Tardiphaga sp. vice304: one gene and its partner. The protein of the gene in region 2 binds, or shares a complex with, the protein of the main gene of each other region. Links are inferred from orthologs where the notes say so. Each region holds a gene or a part of one and is shown on either strand. Other genes may lie near its edges. The genes, in order: tldD and FNL56_RS22455.

The links.
Region 1: the proteins of FNL56_RS22455 (region 2) and tldD are in contact, whole or in part, in a solved structure (PDB 5NJ9), measured with the Escherichia coli proteins. The link is inferred for Tardiphaga sp. vice304 from one-to-one orthologs.

Annotation. Positions count from the first base shown.
Region 1 is NZ_CP041402.1:717,838-721,064, reverse strand. The notes cover bases 1-2,906. They hold tldD (metalloprotease TldD), read left to right. Parts: upstream 1-694; coding sequence 695-2,119; downstream 2,120-2,906. Other genes in these bases: lepB (signal peptidase I), read left to right, coding at 2,119-2,895; FNL56_RS03355 (hypothetical protein), read right to left, coding at 177-440; FNL56_RS03360 (GNAT family N-acetyltransferase), read right to left, coding at 1-151. Outside these bases: FNL56_RS03340 (caspase family protein), read right to left, coding at 3,043-3,227. UniProt on the Escherichia coli protein: Metalloprotease involved in CcdA degradation. Suppresses the inhibitory activity of the carbon storage regulator (CsrA).
Region 2 is NZ_CP041402.1:4,704,716-4,707,864, forward strand. The notes cover bases 32-2,859. They hold FNL56_RS22455 (TldD/PmbA family protein), read right to left. Parts: upstream 2,226-2,859; coding sequence 837-2,225; downstream 32-836. Other genes in these bases: FNL56_RS22450 (3'(2'),5'-bisphosphate nucleotidase CysQ), read right to left, coding at 47-850; FNL56_RS22460 (DUF6101 family protein), read left to right, coding at 2,521-2,859. Also shown: more of FNL56_RS22460, read left to right, coding at 2,860-3,063.

The DNA of each region.
Region 1 (3,227 bases), 4.0 Mb from region 2 along the record:
GCTCGATATTGTCGAGCACGAATGCGCGCACGGCTTCGGACGTCGGGCCCTCCAGAAACGACAGGTAACGCTTTTCACGGGCAACGCTGTCCAATGCCCGGGCGAAACCGGAAATGTGGGATGCAGTGATCGGCAGAACCTGAACAGTCATGAAGTTTGCTGCATCGGATGCAATTCTATTTTGGCGTAGCCGCAACGAGCCATCCGAGGCGCGACAGCACGGTCAAAGCCGCAACGGCAACTGTCAACCCGCCTGAAATCCACCAGCCGATATAACTCTTGGTAGGAAGGTGGCTGATGCGCTCCGTCAAGGTGGCCTGACTGACCTTTAAATCGGTCAGGTCTTTTCCCGCCTCCCTGAGGGCGATCTTCATGTCACCGACGTTTTCACGAATGTTCTTTACGTCGGCTTCGAGACTGGCGACCCGAGCTTCGATCATGCCGTCGAATGTGCCTGCTCCGCCATGCGCCTGCAAGGCGGGCCAGGGGGTTTGGGAGCAAGGATCTGATCGGATTCATCGGCCATGCCCAATTTAGCCACACTCCCTTGAGGTTGATAAGTTATTTTTCACAATCTTTCAGGGAGCCGGGCATGAGCTTTCGGCGATTTCAGCCGAACGCAACGCGGTCCCCTCCCCTTCTTCCGCCGCAATGCCTATCTTCAGTGTCACCGCGCCATTGCCCCGGAGCTTCCATGACCAGTCCCGCCACCACTTCCCTGATCGACCGCGCCAATCTCGACCGCGACCAGGTGCGCCAGCAGTTGATCCGGGGCCTCGAGGGCGCCGACGACGGCGAGCTGTTCCTGGAATACAGCCAGAGCGAGGCGCTGGGCTTCGACAATGGCCGGCTCAAGCAGGCGACCTATGATACCGCCCAGGGTTTCGGCCTGCGCGCGGTCAAGGACGATGCGGTTGGCTATGCGCATTCCTCGGACGTCTCGATCCCGGCGCTGATCCGCGCCGCGGATGCCGTGCACGCCGTGCGCGGCGGCTACAGCGGCACATTTGGGGCGGCGCCGGCGCACACCAATGTGCGGCTCTATGGCGACGACAACCCGCTCGATGCCCCGGGCTTCGAGGCCAAGGTCAAGCTGCTGGCCGAGATCGACGCCTATGTCCGCGACAAGGATCCGCGCGTCCGCCAGGTCTCGGTGTCGCTCGGCGCCACCTGGCAGGTGGTCGAGATCCTGCGCCCGGACGGCGAAAGCTACCGCGACATCCGACCATTGGTCCGCGTCAACATTACGGTGGTGGCCGGATCCGGCGACCGCCAGGAAAGCGGCAGCAAGGGCTATGGCGGCCGCGAGGGCTATGCGCGCTTCATCGAGAGCGGCACCTGGCGCACGGCTGCCGACGGCGCAATTCGCGAGGCGCTGGTGAACCTCGAATCGATCCCCGCCCCCGCCGGCGAGATGGACGTGGTGCTCGGGCCGGGCTGGCCCGGCGTGATGCTGCATGAGGCGGTCGGCCACGGCCTCGAAGGCGACTTCAACCGCAAGCAGACCTCGGCCTTCGCCGGCCTGATGGGCCAGCAGGTCGCGGCCAAGGGCGTTACCGTGGTCGATGACGGCACGATTTCGTCGCGCCGCGGCTCGCTGTCGATCGACGACGAGGGCACGCCGACCAACCGCACCACGCTGATCGAGGACGGCATCCTGGTCGGCTACATGCAGGACCGCCAGAACGCGCGGCTGATGGGCATGAAGCCGACCGGCAACGGCCGCCGGCAGGGCTATGCCCATGTGCCGATGCCGCGCATGACCAACACCTACATGCTGGCCGGGCAGCGTGACCCCGCCGAGATTCTCGCTTCGGTAAAGAACGGCATCTATGCCGTGAACTTCGGCGGCGGCCAGGTCGACATCACCTCCGGCAAATACGTGTTCCAGTGCACCGAGGCCTACAAGATCGAGAACGGCAAGATCGGCGCGCCGCTGAAGGGCGCGATGCTGATCGGCAACGGCCCGACCGACCTCCACCGGATCAGCATGATCGGCAACGATCTGGCGCTCGATGACGGCATCGGGACCTGCGGCAAGCACGGCCAGGGCGTGCCGGTCGGCGTCGGCCAGCCCACGCTGCGCATGGACAAGATCACGGTGGGAGGCACCGGTTAGTGACCGACGCCAGCACCCCGTCGACCTTTGCGTCGAATGCCAAGCGCTGGTCCGGGCAACTGGCCCAGCTCGCTTCCATCGTGATGCTGGTGTTTCTCGCCAAGGGCGCACTGGCCGAGCCGTTTTACGTGCCGTCGGCATCGATGGAGCCGACGCTCTTGATCGGCGACGCGCTCTTGGCGTCGAAGTTCCCCTACGGCTACTCGACGGCATCGCTGCCGATCCATGTCTCGCTGCCCGAGACCGGCCGCGTGCTGGCATCGACGCCGAAGCGCGGCGACGTCGTGGTGTTTCGCTGGCCCGGCGACCGCTCGCAGGTCTGGGTCAAGCGCGTCATCGGCCTGCCGGGCGACCGCATCCAGGTGCAATCGGGCATGGTGTATATCAACGGCCTGGCGACGCAGGTGAAGCCCGACGGCATCGGCGCCGCGGAAGATGACAATGGCGGCTCGGAGCCCGCGCGGCGCTATGTCGAGACGCTGCCCGACGGCGTGTCGCATCCGATCTTCAAGCTCTACGACCATGGCCGGCTCGACAATACCGAGGAAGTTTTGGTGCCGCCCGACCATCTGTTCGTGATGGGCGACAACCGCGACAACTCCGCCGACAGCCGTGTCCCGGTGCGCTCCGGCGGCGTCGGGCTGCTGCCGATGGACAACCTGGTCGGCCGCGTCGATGCCATCGTGGGATCCTGGGACCTCGGGGTCCGCAACCAGCCGGTCAGCACCTGGCTGTCGGGTTTTCGCATGGCGCGGTTTTTTACCAAGGTGAATTGAGAACAGCTGGATCGAGAAGCGAAAGCCTCTCAGCCGTCATTGCGAGGAGCCCTTGCGACGAAGCAATCCAGTTCTTTCGTGTATGAGGCCTCTAGATTGCCGCGTCGCTTCGCTCCTCGCAATGACGACTGAAGCTACGGCGCCTCCTTAGCTGCCAGCCTTAATTGCAGCAGCCGTGCCGAGCGGGAGTTCTTCGACCAGCGACGACGACACCGCGGGGACCTGCTCGCCGTTCGAGGCGCGGGTGACCGCAAGACGGGTTCTGGTGAACACGGCTTCGGCGCCGGTCTTCGCCGTGTCAGGCGTATCGAGATTCTTCAGGAGTTCGGTGA
Region 2 (3,149 bases):
ACCGGCCGGGATCCGATCGATGTGAATGGCTCGCCGGATGACGGCGTCAGCGGTGCCGAAACTGCTCAACCAGATGAGCATGCCGCTCGGCCCCCGCGGCCACCAGCAACCCATGCGTCACTTCCTGGCGGTTGTAGAGAATGGGATCGCCGGAAAGCTCGCTCATCCTACCATTCGCTTCGTGCACGATCAAATCTGCGGCGGCAAGATCCCAGTCGCGGCTCTGGCCGCCGGCAAAGGCGGCGTCGAGCCGGCCATTCGCCACCCAGCATAGCCGCAGCGCCAGCGATCCGATTCGCGGATACAGCGTGATGTCCCGTCCGCCAGCCAGCCGCTGCACCAGCGGCTTCGGCCCGGCGATGCGCGGATAATCCAGCCCGATGCCACTGCTGGCGCCGACGGGCGTGTCGTTGCGTGTGGTGCCCTGCCCGCGCACGGCGAAGAAAAATTCATCGGTGGACGGCGCAAACACCGCCGCCAGCAGCGGGCGGTTATCCTCGACCAAAGCGACGCTGACGCACCAGTCCTCGCGGCCGGCAAGATAGCCACGGGTGCCGTCGATCGGGTCAATGATCCAGGTCAGGCGCCGGCCGAGCCGGGATTCGTCGTCGGCGCTTTCCTCCGACAGCCAGCCATAATCCGGCGTCGCCGCCTGCAGCCGCGACTGGATCAAATCATTGACCGCGATATCGGCTTCCGAGACCGGCGAGGATTCGCCCTTGGTCCACATTTTCAGCGTGGTGCGGAACAGCGACAGCCCGAGCGCGCCGGCGTCGCGCACGGTGTCCTTGAGCAGCGCGATATCGCGCGTCAGCGTGTCGGTGAGAAGTGGTGCGTCAGCGTCCGGCAATCGTCAACCCCTCGACCCGCACGGTCGGCGCGTTGACCCCGTAGGTAAATTTCAGATCGTTGGCGGGCTGCAGCGACTTGAAGATATCGAACAAATGCCCGGCGATGGTGATCTCGCTCACCGCATAGGTCAGCTTGCCGTTCTCGATCCAGAACCCGCCGGCGCCGCGGCTGTAATCGCCGGTCACGCCATTGACGCCGGAGCCGATCAGGTCGGTGACGTAGAAGCCTTCCTTGATGTCGGCGATCAGTTCTTCCGGCGAAGGATCGCCCGCCTCCATATGCAGATTATAGGCGCCGGGCGACGGCGACGACGACACGCCGCGATGGGCGTGGCCGGTGGTAGCCATGCCGAGTTCGCGTGCGGTGGCACAGTCCAGCAGCCAGGTCGTCAGCACGCCCTCGTCGATGATCGCAGTCTTCTTCACCGCGACGCCTTCGGCATCGAACGATTGCGAGCGCAGGCCGCGCACGCGCAGGGGATCGTCGATGATACGGATGTTGCTGCTGAACAATTGCTTGCCGAGGCTGTCCTTGAGAAAGCTCGTCTTGCGCGCGATCGACGCGCCGTTCGCCGCGCCGACGATGTGGCCGACCAGCGTGTTCGAAACGCGGGGATCGAACACCACCGGCACCTTGCAACTCGCGACCTTGCGCGGATTGGCGCGCGCCACGGTGCGCTCGCCGGCCAGCTTGCCGACCGACGCCGGCGACTCCAGATCGGACGCATGCAGCGCCGACGAATAGGCGTAGTCGCGCTCCATGTTGGTGCCGTCGCCGGTGATCGCCGTCATCGAGATGCTCTGGCTCGAGCGCAGATAGGCGCCGTGGAAGCCTGTCGAGGTCACCAGCACCATGCCGCCGATGCCGGTCGAGGCGGAGGCGCCCGACGACTTGCTGACGCCGTGGACGGCAAGCGCGGCCTGTTCGGCCTCGACCGCGCGGCGCTCGAGTTCTTTCACCGACGGCGTGACCGGATCGAGCAGATCGAGCTTAGGAAAATCGCGAGCCAAAAGTTCGGGATCGGCAAGACCGACATATTGATCGTCGGGCGCCACGCGCGCCATTGCCACCGCACGCTCGGCGAGAACAGCGACATTGTCGCCGGACACGTCATTGGTCGACACAACCGCCTGACGGCGACCGACGAAGACGCGCAGCCCGACATCGTCGCCTTCGGAACGCTCCGAGGATTCCACCTTGCCATCGCGCACCTCGACGCCGTGCGAGACGCCGCGCACCGCGACCGCGTCCGCGGCATCGGCGCCGGCCTTTTTGGCCGCCTCGACGAGGCGATGCGCCAGCGTGGACAATGCGGTCTGGTCGAGCAGGTCGGCGTTGGGCGAGGTCGACAGCGTGGATGGTGAAGAGATCACGAACAAATTCCCGACGTTTTGAGGGGGTGGTTCAGGGCGCGGCGGCGGAGGATGGCTGATGCCAAGATGTGCCTGTCGGACAGCGACTTCAAGCATGCGGCGCGGATAAAGCCAACGAATTTCCGGTATTACCGCAACGACTCGTCAATCATGTCCCTCAGGCTTTCGTCAATCATGCGGGCGAATGCAGGGCGGGACGGATTCAATTAACCAGCCTTTTTAAGCGCTTTCCGTGCGCGGTCTGGCAAGCTCTCCCCATCGACCGGAAGCATAATTTCGGCGGGGAGATAAAATCTTGAGGCATCAAACAGCAGTCAAAGACGGGATCATTCCCCAAGGGGATTCCCACCACGGGTCGAGCCGCCCATTGCGGCTCGACCCCCACTCGCTACCGGTCCGCTTCGATGCGCACGATCAACGTGCGGATGGCAGCGTCCGGCACATCGAACTGCATCGCGAACGCGTCGTGCTGCACCGCGCGTTGCGCGGCATGCGGATGGCGATCAACGTGCGCGTCAGCGACTTCCTCGGCGTCGCCGTGCGCGGCCTCGACGATACCAAGATGCTGGTGCTCGCGCATCGCGATCCCGCATTGTCGATCCCGTTGTGCGTCAGTTCCGACCGCGTCGAAATCGACACGGCCTGGCAGATGTGGAGCGCGGTTTTCGGGCTGCCGCAATTGCCGGAAGAAAAGGTCCGCGAACCGGCCCAGCGCCGCCGCCGCCACAACGCGGTGCGCGGACGACGTCCGAAGTTTCTGGTACGACGGCGTGCGGGAGCGATGCTCGGCGACGCCGGCGTGTATCACGGCGAACGCGAGATCATCGCGCGGGATTGATCTCGGTTCTTTCACATAGCCCCTCCACGAGTCGTCCCTGCGAACGCAGGGACCCATAACCTCCGAAGCCGCAATTCGAGCTCGCA